DNA from 2 places in the Mesorhizobium sp. 2RAF45 genome. Region 1 is predicted to be linked to the other one. Evidence: riboswitches for the same ligand, from Rfam matches in the RefSeq annotation. Region 1 holds a riboswitch; the other holds the start of a gene.
What was found. A riboswitch is a leader RNA that binds a small molecule or an ion and turns the genes downstream of it on or off. The one in region 1 is predicted to bind cobalamin.
Positions count from the first base shown of each region.

Region 1 (5,120 bases):
GTCCGTCTCCTTCATCGCCGGGTGCGCCTTGAGGAAGTCGAGCAGTTTCTTGTAGCCGCCGCCATCCTGGTAATCGAGCAGGATGAGGAATTGCGGATTGCGCGACGCCACGGTTTCCCAATCCGTGTTGCCCCAGCTGGTGTCCATGTCGGCCATGATGTTGTCGCCGCCCGCCGCCGTGATCATGGCGCTCGGAATGGCGAATTTTCCGGCGGTGAACGGCTTGTCCTCACCTGAATCATAAAGGAACACCCGCGTCCCCTTTGCGCCGCCGACCTTGGCAGTGATATCAGCGAGCTGCGCCTTCCAGCCGGCAACAAGTTTTTTGGCTTCGGTCTCCTTGCCGAAGATCTTGCCCAGCTTTTCGACATCGCCATAGAGCAGATCCATCGAGGCAGCCGGACGGTTCTTGTCGAGATGGACGCAGCTTTCGGTCAGCACCAGCGTCTTGATGCCGTGCGGGGCGAGCGTGTCTGGCGTCACGTCGCCGCCCGGCTTCATGCCATAGTACCAGCCGGCGAAGAAGAAATCGGGCTCGACGGCGACGAGGTTTTCCAGCGTCGGGTATTTGGGCGCCAGTTCGGGAATAGAACCCTGCTCGGCCTTGAATTCGGGGCCGACCTTGTACCATCCGGTGATGCCGGTCAGGCCGACGATCGACGGCTGCAGCTTCAGCGCGAAGGCCATCTCGGCCATGTTGAGATCATGGATGACGGCGCGTTTGGGCGGCGCGTCGAAGGTCAGCGGCTTGCCGCAGCTGTCGACGGTGACCGGGAAGGCGAAGGCTGACGAAGCCAGCAGCGAGATGACGAGCGACAGGGCGAGACGTTTCACGGATTTTGCTCCTTGGTTGAACAATGTCGGATCAGGGATGGGGTCGATCAGGATGGCGGCGCGGAGCGGTTCGGAACATCGAAGACTGTCAGTTCGCGGTCTTCGGTCGGATGGCGCAGGCGAAACACGTCGACGCCGAAAATCTCGCGGATCAGCTTTTGGGTCAGCGCCTCGCGCGGCGCGGCCAGCGCATGCAGCCGCGCTTCGTTCATCACCGCAACCCTGGTGGCGAAGGGCGCCACCAAAGCCAGATCGTGCAGCACCGCGATCACCGTCATGCCGAAGCCGGCCACGAGCTCGAGCAGCTCGCCGCGGGCGCGCGGATCGAGATGGTTGGTCGGCTCGTCGAGGAACAGCACTTTCGGTTGCTGCGCGATGGCGCGCGCCAGCTGGGCGCGCTGGCGTTCACCGCCCGACAGCGAGCCTATGCTGCGGCCAAGCAGCGGCAACAGGCCGGTCCGGCGCAACGCGTCGACGACGATGTCGCGCTCCTCGCTCCTGCGCCTTAGTCCGGCATGCGGGACGCGGCCGAGCTCGACATAGTCGATCACCGCCAGCCGCGGGTCCGGCTGGTCGGTCTGGCCGACAACGGCGACGTGCAGGGCCCGCTCGGCGGTCGAGATCCTGTCCAGGCGGCGCCCGCCAAGCTTCACCTCGCCGGAACTTGGCCTGAGCATGCCCGACAGCATGCGCAGCAGCGTGGTCTTGCCGGCGCCATTGGGGCCGATGATGGCAAGGCGATCGCCTGTGGCCACCGACAGGCTGACGGCGTGGACCAGGTCGCGGCCATTCGCCGTCGCGCAGAGTTCGCGGGCTTCGAGAAGCGGCGTTGTCATCGGCTGTTGCCCTCAACCTTGGCCGGTCCGGGAATACGAGCCAGCGTCTTGCCCGGCAGCCGCGGCGGACGCTGTCCGGAATTGCACCAGCCGTCGGCAAGCGAGGCGTAAAGCCTGGCAAATCGCACGAGATCGCCGGCGTCGGCCTCGGCGTCGATGCAGCCGAAGAGATAGGAAGCCTTGCCTGGCGCCTGGAAGGCCACGGTCAGCGGCCGCGCACAGCCCGCCATGCATTCGACGCCTTCGATCGTGAAGCCATGCGCCACAGCGGGTTCCTGGCAGGCCGCGAGCCGGGAGCGCAGATCGGCACACAGGCTTTCGCCCGACCTGATGCCGGTCGGGATGTCACGGCAAAGCGTGCACACGATGATGCGATGATCGATGGCGCCGTCCAACTTTCCGTCACTTTCCAAAACTAGCGACGGAAGGATGCTGGCGAGCCGGACGACAAGACCGACGTCCACGTCTCCTCCCGGCACACCCCGTCCGGTCAACTCGGTGATGGCAGGTCTCCTGGCTCGCGGGTCTCAGCGCAATCCTGCCTTCCCAGCCTTGCCGGCCAGTGGCACGTCGGATCTTGCTCACCGCTTACAGTTGCGGGGGCAGCCACGGTCTCGACCTCTGCGGGTCTCACCGTGTTCCCTTTTCACCCCTTGCCTTTCGGCGCGGGGACCATCACGCACCCACCGTAGATTTCCATCGATCGCATCGCAATGGGTTTTTTGCGATGTCGCTGCGCTGCGTAGAATATGTAATAACATTACTTTGAAGCGATATTTCTCGACGATGTCAACCCCTGTCCTCGCGCAATAAGTCTTCGGCGGTACCTCGGTTTTCAGCCGCGAGTGGTCACCAGGCAGGAGGCATGACACCTGGCCGCGGTCGCCGAGGGAAACCGGCGCTACAGCTTTCTAAAAAAGCCTGACAGAATATTTGGACCCGCTTCGCCTGGCCGCAGTCTGATCCCGTCTTCAAAGCAATTCAGCGTCACGCATTCGAAGCCGTAATGCGCGAGGAGCGCCACCAGCGAGTCACGGTCGAAATGGTGCAGGTGCTCGTTGGGCAGACGCATGCGCCACGTCCGGAACCACGCATCGCCATCGGCGCCGAGTTCACGCCAGCGGCAATAAGGGACGGCGATGGCCAGGTGGCGGGTCTGAAGGCGGGCGAGGAAACCCAGATCCGGAATGTGCTCGAGCACGTCGAACATGGCGACGAGATCCCACGAGCCGGCGAGCGCCTCGTCCCAATCGACAAAGCGGACGCCCTCGGGCAGCGGAAATTTGGTGATGTCGCAGCCGGCACAGTCGGCAACCCCGGTAATCTTGGCGGCCTCAATGAAGGTGCCGGTGCCATAGCCAATCTCCAACACGGACCGCGGTATCTCACCGGTGATCCCCAGCACCCAGCCAAGCCGCTGATAGCCGAGCTTGATGGTCCGGTCGCTCAGATCCTCGTAATAGGAAATGTATTGCTTGTCGTATGTGATCGGCGTGGCGTCGATCTGGTGGATCACGCCGAAGCGGTCGAGGTTGTAGTTGTCTAGCATTCGCGGCGCCCCCGGGATTTCGAATGCTTATATGGCGGAGTTGAACGCAAGGTAAGCAGTTGGGGCGGGATGCCAAATTCTGGCAGGAGCGCGACCAGAACTAAATGTCACATTTGGGTCGACTGCCAACCGCCACTGCCAGGCTATGCAACGCGAAAAGCTGACACGCGACCTCCCGATACCAAAGTAAAAGCGTACGCGACCTCACCCTTCAAAACGGATGCATGACCCAACGACGCAGGTTATGTTACCCCGTCGGCAGACGTCATCGAAGGGGAGGACATGACATGCAGGCAATGCCGATAGCGCATCAAGCCGCGCAACCCGCGGTCGGCCCCATATCCTCCTTGACCGGCTATCCGGCCGCCATCCTGTGCTGGCTGCTTTCGGCTGGTGTCTATATCGCGGCCAAATGGGTGGCGCCTGAAATGCCGCCCTGGGGCCTCTGCTTTTGGCGGCTGACGCTTGCCTGCGCCATCCTACTGCCGATTGTGCACCGTCATCACGACGCCATGATTGGGCTTTTGCGAACTCGCGCCTTGGAGGTCGTCGCCGTAGGGGCGATCGGCCTCACCCTATGCCAGGGTATGATCTACCATGGCCTCAACGACACCAACGCCACCACGGCCGGCATCATCATGGCGCTTTCGCCTGTCATGACGATGGTGCTCGCGCGTTTCGTGCTTGGCGAACCGCTCGGATTGTGGAAGTCGCTTGGCGCGCTGGTTGCGCTCGCCGGAATGATTTTCATCGTTGCCCACGGGAACCTGACGGCGCTGCTGCAACTCGAGTTCAACGCCGGCGAGTTGTGGATCGTCGGCAGCGCGTTCTGCTGGGGCCTGTACACCGTGCTTTTGCGCCGTGCCAAATTCGGCATCGAACTCCTGCCGATGGTCGTGCTGCTGCTCGGCGCCGGTGCGCTGGTCGCGTTGCCTTTCCATTTGTGGGAATTGTTCAACGACGCACGCTCCGCCATGGACGTCCACAGCATTCTCGCGCTCGCCTATCTGGCAGGACCCGGCGGCGCCTTGATGTACTATCTCTACAACAAAAGCGTGGAAACACTCGGCGCGAGTCGGGCGAGCATGCTGCTCTACCTGCAGACGGTGTTCGTCGCCATGCTTGCCTATCTGCTGCTCGGCGAGGAATTGCACGATTACGATCTGGTCGGTGCGGCCTTCATTGTCGCCGGCATCATACTCGCCACCGTGGTCAAACCCAGGCCAGCTCAACCACGCGTGGCGTAGAAATCTATAGCCGCGCGAATGACCGAAGTGCGCCATGAAGTTGCCATTCTTCGGCAGGCCCTCCCAAAACGAACAAGGCCCCTTCCGGGGCCTTGCGCATCAAGTTCAATGCCGGGCTCTCCGGCCCTCACTTCCCCATCAGTTGCTTGGCGTTCTCCGCCGTGATCGCGGTCGTTTCCACCGTCACCGTTGGTTCCACCGAAGTCGCGCAGTCGAGCAGGATCTTCTTCGACATCTCGATCGCTTCCTTGGCGCCCGTCGGATAGGTGAAGGTCGCCGCCCAGTCGCCTTTTGCGACGGCCTCGATGCCGCCGGCCGGTCCGGGCAGGCCGTCGGTGCCGATGATCTTGACGTCCTTGCCAGCTCCCTTGGCGGCAAGCAGCGCGCCGGCCGCCATCATGTCGTTGGAGGCATAGAGCACCTTGATGTCGGGATGCGCCTGCAGCATGGCGGCAAAGGCGGTCTGGGCTTTGTCCGGCACCCAGTCGGCGGCCTGCTCGGCGACGACCTGGATCTTGGCATTCTCCTTGACGCCGTCCTTGAAGCCGTTCAGCCGCTCAACCGCCGGCGTCGAGCTCGGCAAGCCTTCCAGCACCGCCGCCTCGCCGCCATCCGGCAGCAAGGTCTTGGCGGTGTATTTGCCGGCCTCGAGCG
Region 1 is NZ_JBFRGG010000004.1:71,860-76,979, reverse strand. It holds gene AB4Z43_RS13350 (ABC transporter substrate-binding protein) at 1-834, opposite strand, end outside; gene AB4Z43_RS13345 (ABC transporter ATP-binding protein) at 882-1,670, opposite strand; gene AB4Z43_RS13340 (DUF1636 family protein) at 1,667-2,134, opposite strand; cobalamin riboswitch at 2,157-2,362, opposite strand; gene AB4Z43_RS13335 (class I SAM-dependent methyltransferase) at 2,572-3,219, opposite strand; gene AB4Z43_RS13330 (DMT family transporter) at 3,507-4,466, shown strand; gene AB4Z43_RS13325 (substrate-binding domain-containing protein) at 4,594-5,120, opposite strand, start outside.

Region 2 (5,120 bases), on a different contig from region 1:
GTCCAGGGCTTCAAAGCGCACATAGACGGGCGCGGCGATGACCAGCGCCGCAACGACAAGCGTCAGTAGGGCCGGCAGCCGCAGGAAGGCGAGGCCGAGCAGGCTGGCGAGCGCGATCTCGTGCAGGATGCCGAAGAAGATGAATCCGTCCGGCGTCGCGATGCGGGTGACCACCGAAATGGCGATCGCCGCTCCGGCGACCATGGCGAAACGCTTCCAGAAACCGTTCCAGCGGATTTGCTGGCCATGCGCGAGGTAGAGGCTGACGCCGACCAGGAACAGGAAGGTCGAGGCGATGCAGCGCGCGTAGATCTTCCACCAGCCGAAGGCGGTGAGGCCTGGATCGGTATAGCCGAAGAATTCCAGGTCCCAGGTGAAATGGTAGCTCGCCATGGCCAGCAGCGCGACGCCGCGCACGATGTCTATGGCGACGATGCGCTTCGAAGGCTCCGGAACGGGTGCGGTCGGCGTATGGATGGTCATGGTCTCGCGATCTGATTCAGCCCTGCGTGAGAACTATCACGGTTGGACCGGACAGAAGAAGGCCGGGGCACCGGATCAAGCGACGCTTTGAGGTGTGCCGATGTTCAGGTGATGCCGGCCTGCAAACGGCGGCTTTCTGCGCTTCCGGTGCTCACGGACCTGAATGTCCGCTCCGCTCCAGTTCTCGAAAACCGCCATTTTCGGCTCGGCCTGACCTGAATCTCAACACACCTTGGGCCAGCGCCGGGAAGTCGTTGACCGACTTCGCTTTTCACGGCCTATGCGTCGGTTTCCTCTTAATCGTCCGGGAACGGCCAAGGCAGATTTGACCGGTGATTCTGCTTTGGGGAAGCAATGTCCACCCATGTGCGCCATCCGATCTGGCTTCCGGCCCTCAGGGCCGCGGATGCGCGCACCTTCGCCTCGCTCTATGCTGTCGAATCCTTCGCTCGCGCCACGGTGTCGAGCGTCATCCCGATCCAGGCCTACGAGATCCTGCACAACGAGCAGATCGTCTCGATCCTCTACACCATCGTGGCGCTGCTCGGCCTGTCGGTGACCCTGTTCATGCCGATGCTGATCCGCCGTTTTGCCCGGCGCTGGGTCTACACCGCAGGCGCCTGCCTGCTCGCCATCGGCTCGCTGTTCTTCGTCACCCATACGCTGGCCGGGCAATTGGCGGGCATGCTGTGCCGGGTGATGGGCGCCAGTGCACTTTCGATCACGCTCAATCTCTACATCATGGACCACATCCGCAAGACCGACTTCATGCAGGCCGAATCGCTGCGCATGGCGTGGTCGATGCTCGCCTGGACCGGTGGGCCGACGCTCGGCATCTTCCTCTACACGCGATTCGGCATCTACGCCGCGCATGGTGCGGTGGCGGTGTTCGCGCTGGCCCTGCTCGCACTGTTCTGGACCTATCGGCTGGGCGACAACCCGTCGATCCGGCCCGGCAAGACACGGCCGGCCAATCCGCTCGCCAATATCGGCCGCTTCGTCGCGCAGCCCAGATTGAGGCTTGCCTGGCTGATCGCCTTCGGTCGCTCCTGCTTCTGGACGACGTTCTTCGTCTATGGGCCACTGTTCATGGTGATCACCGGCGAGGGCAAGCTGGCCGGCGGTCTGCTGGTTTCGGCCGGCAACGCGCTTTTGTTCATGGCGATCTTCTGGGGCAAGGCCGGAAAACGCTTTGGCGGCCGGCGCACCATGACATTTGCCTATTTCGCCATGTCGGCGATGCTTCTGGCGGCGGGCACGGTCGGCGAAACCGTGCCGCTGCTCACCGGCGCCTTCCTGTTGTGCGGCGCCTTTTTCACCATAGCGCTCGATGCGTTGGGCTCGACCGCCTTCATGCGTTCGGTGCGCTCCTATGAGCGGGCGCAGATGGCGGCGGTCTACCGCACCTATCTCGATTTTTCCGAGCTGACGCCGCCGCTGGTCTATTCGGTGGTGCTGGCCTTCTTCGGACTGGGCTCGGTGTTCGTCACGCTCGGCCTGCTGGCGGCGGTTTGCGGGTTCGTGACCTGGCGTTACCTGCCGAAGTCTCTGTGAGGATCACGGTGAAAGTGCCGCATGCTGCTCGCGCACCCAGTTGTGGAAGCGGTGCAGTTCATACTCCTCGGGCATGAGCACGCCGGCCTGGTGGCGCATCGAGCGCAGGCCCCTCTGGTTGACCTCGCAGATGGCGGCGTCCTCTTCCAGCACCTGTGTGCCGAAGGCGACGATGTTGTCGATATCGGTCGCGGCCAGCGCCTCGGGCGCGAACAGCCACTCGGCGACAAGTTCGGTCTCTTCCGGGCCGAGCGGCACCAGGCGTACGGTCCTGACATAGTCGACATGACCGACGATGAACATCGAGGGCAGGCTGGTGGCGTAGGTCTGGCCGGCGGCGCGTTCGGCTGGCGTCAATCCGGAGAAGACCGGCCCGTGCGCCTGGCCGTCGCGCGACCAGGTCTCGGCGCCGGCGCGCAGGCCGCCGGAAAATTCCGGTGCGTCATTGTCGGCATGGCGCGTCCATTCGGGATCGTCGTGCCGGCTCATCAGGCCGCGGCCATAGATCGGCACCAGCCGCGAGAGGTCCTTGTGGACGCCCGGGCAGTGCAGGCACTCGTTGAAGTTTTCCCAAAAGATCTTCCAGTTGCAGTGCATTACCTTGCGCAGCACATGGCCTGATACCAGCGTTTCCAGCGGCCAGTTGCCGAGATTGCCGGAGGCCGGGTCGAAGGATGCCTGCGCTGAGCCCGCCGCATCCTCCTGCAGATTGATGAACACGAAACCGCGCCACACCGAGAGCGCGACGCGGTAGAGCGGATGGTCGGCCTTGTCGAAGCCATCGGGCAAGGATTTCGACGGCACGCGCACGAGGTCGCCGCGCAGCGAATAGGACCAGGCGTGGTAGGGGCAAGTGATCAGTCGCGCCTTCAGCCGGCCCTCGCTCTCCTGGCAAAGCTGCGAGCCGCGGTGGCGGCAGGTGTTGTGGAAGGCGCGCAGCGCGCCGGTGTCGTCGCGCAGCACGACGATGTCCTGCGTGCCGATGCGGAATCGGCGGAAGGCCAGCGGCTGGGCCAGATCGGCCTCGCGGCAGATGAGCAGCCAGTTCTTGTACCAAATGGCATCGAGGTCGCGCTGGTACTTCTCACCATCCCAATAGGCCGATGAGGGCAGGGTCGGTTCGGCCTGGGTCAGGCCATTGTAAGGGGCGCGCTCGCTGGCAGTGGGCTGCATGGCTGGCTTCCTGTGAAGCGGCCAGCCGACACCCGGCAGGAAGAATTGTCAATTCTCGTGCCTGCAAACGGCATGGCGCAATCGCGCTGTTTGCCGGCGGAATTTGGTTTGCCGCGTGTCGCGATTTTCCCTATAGTCATGCAGTCGTCGGTTCCGTTTTGGAGCCAAGAGGGAATGCGGTGCGGGCGAAATTCTTGCCCAATGCCGTGGCTGCCCCCGCAACTGTGTGCGGTAGTCCTCTCCATATGCCACTGAAGGTTCGTCTTCGGGAAGGTGGGGAAGGGCGCTGATCCGTGAGCCAGGAGACCTGCCGACGACGGCAAAACTGACAGGCCCTCGGGTGGAGGGTGAAAGGACAAGATATGAATACCGCTTCCGTCTCCCTCGGCGCCTCCGTCTCCTCGCAGTCGGGCTTCATGCAGCTGGCGCTCGCCGCACTGCTCGGCACTTTCATCATCGGCTTTGTCGGCTTCTCGCATATCGAAGCGGTCCACAATGCCGGTCATGACAACCGGCATTCGATGGCTTTTCCCTGCCACTGACAAGGATCTGACATCATGAACCTGTTTCGCAACGTCGTGTTCATCGCGGCGATCGCAGGGCTCGTGGCCGGCGTCGTTCTTGCCTGCATGCAGGCCTATGCCACCGTACCGCTGATCCTCAAGGCGGAAGTCTACGAACAGGCCGAAGGCGGCCATGGCCATGACCATGCCGCCGCACCCGCGGCGCCGACTGGGGCCGCCAGTGGCAACGCGATGAGTTCGGCCGCACCGGCGGCAAATTCGATGAGCGCCGCGACCCCGGCACCGGCCGCAGCCGCCGCTCCGGCCGAAGACGAAGGCTGGGCACCGGCCGACGGCTTCGAGCGCTTTGCCTTCAACGTGGTGTCCAATGTCGTCACCGGCATAGGCTTCGCGCTGATCCTGGTCGCGGTTTCGGAATTCGCCGGCGGCATCGGCAATTGGCGCCAGGGCGTGTTCTGGGGTCTGGCCGGCTTTGCCATCTTCACACTGGCGCCCGGTCTCGGCCTGCCTCCGGAACTGCCGGCCATGCCGGCCGCCGACCTGACGCAGCGCCAGATCTGGTGGGTGGCAACCGTGATCGCGACCGCTATCGGGCTCGGCCTGATCGCATTCCGCAAGTCGCTACCGCTGGCCATCCTTGCCGTGGCGCTGATCGTTGCTCCGCACATTGTCGGCGCGCCGCAGCCCGACAGCTTCGAGACGCCGATCCCGGAGGGCCTGCACCACCAGTTCGTGGTGGCGGTGACGCTGACCAATCTGGTGTTCTGGCTGGTCCTCGGCGCCGTCGTCGGCGTGGTGCGCGGACGCTTCACTGGCACGGCGACCAGCCTGCGCGACAGCTTTGCCTGATCGCAACAAGCTGACCTTCATCATCGGCGGTGCGCGCTCCGGCAAGAGCGCGCATGCCGAAATCCTGGCGACGGCGTTGCCGTCACCGTGGACCTATATTGCCACCGCGCAAGCCTATGACGACGAAATGCGCGAGCGCATCGCGCTGCACCGCTCGCGGCGCGGCGAAGGCTGGACGACCATCGACGCGCCGCTCGACCTTGCCGGCGCGCTCGAGGCCTTGCCGGACAACCAGCCGGTGCTCATCGACTGCCTGACGCTGTGGCTGACCAATCACATGCTGGCCGATCACGACGTCGGCGCCGAGTGCCGGCGGCTGGCGGATGTGCTGTCGCGGCCGCGCGGCCCCTGGTTCGTGGTCTCCAACGAAGTCGGGCAAGGCATCGTGCCGGACAATGCCCTGGCGCGCCGTTTTCGCGATGACGCCGGCCGGCTCAACCAGCAGGTCGCGGCGATCGCCGATACGGTGCTGCTGATGGTGGCGGGGCTACCGCTCAAGGTGAAGTGACATGACCGACATCGACAACAAGCCCACCG
Region 2 is NZ_JBFRGG010000001.1:534,300-539,419, reverse strand. It holds gene AB4Z43_RS02680 (heparan-alpha-glucosaminide N-acetyltransferase) at 1-483, opposite strand, end outside; gene AB4Z43_RS02675 (MFS transporter) at 838-2,037, shown strand; gene AB4Z43_RS02670 (aromatic ring-hydroxylating oxygenase subunit alpha) at 2,041-3,210, opposite strand; cobalamin riboswitch at 3,342-3,539, shown strand; gene AB4Z43_RS02665 (CbtB domain-containing protein) at 3,573-3,752, shown strand; gene AB4Z43_RS02660 (CbtA family protein) at 3,768-4,583, shown strand; gene cobU (bifunctional adenosylcobinamide kinase/adenosylcobinamide-phosphate guanylyltransferase) at 4,576-5,091, shown strand; gene cobO (cob(I)yrinic acid a,c-diamide adenosyltransferase) at 5,093-5,120, shown strand, end outside.
Region 2: it holds a riboswitch for cobalamin, as region 1 does, so the genes downstream of both, AB4Z43_RS02665 (CbtB domain-containing protein) here and AB4Z43_RS13340 (DUF1636 family protein) in region 1, are expected to answer to the same signal.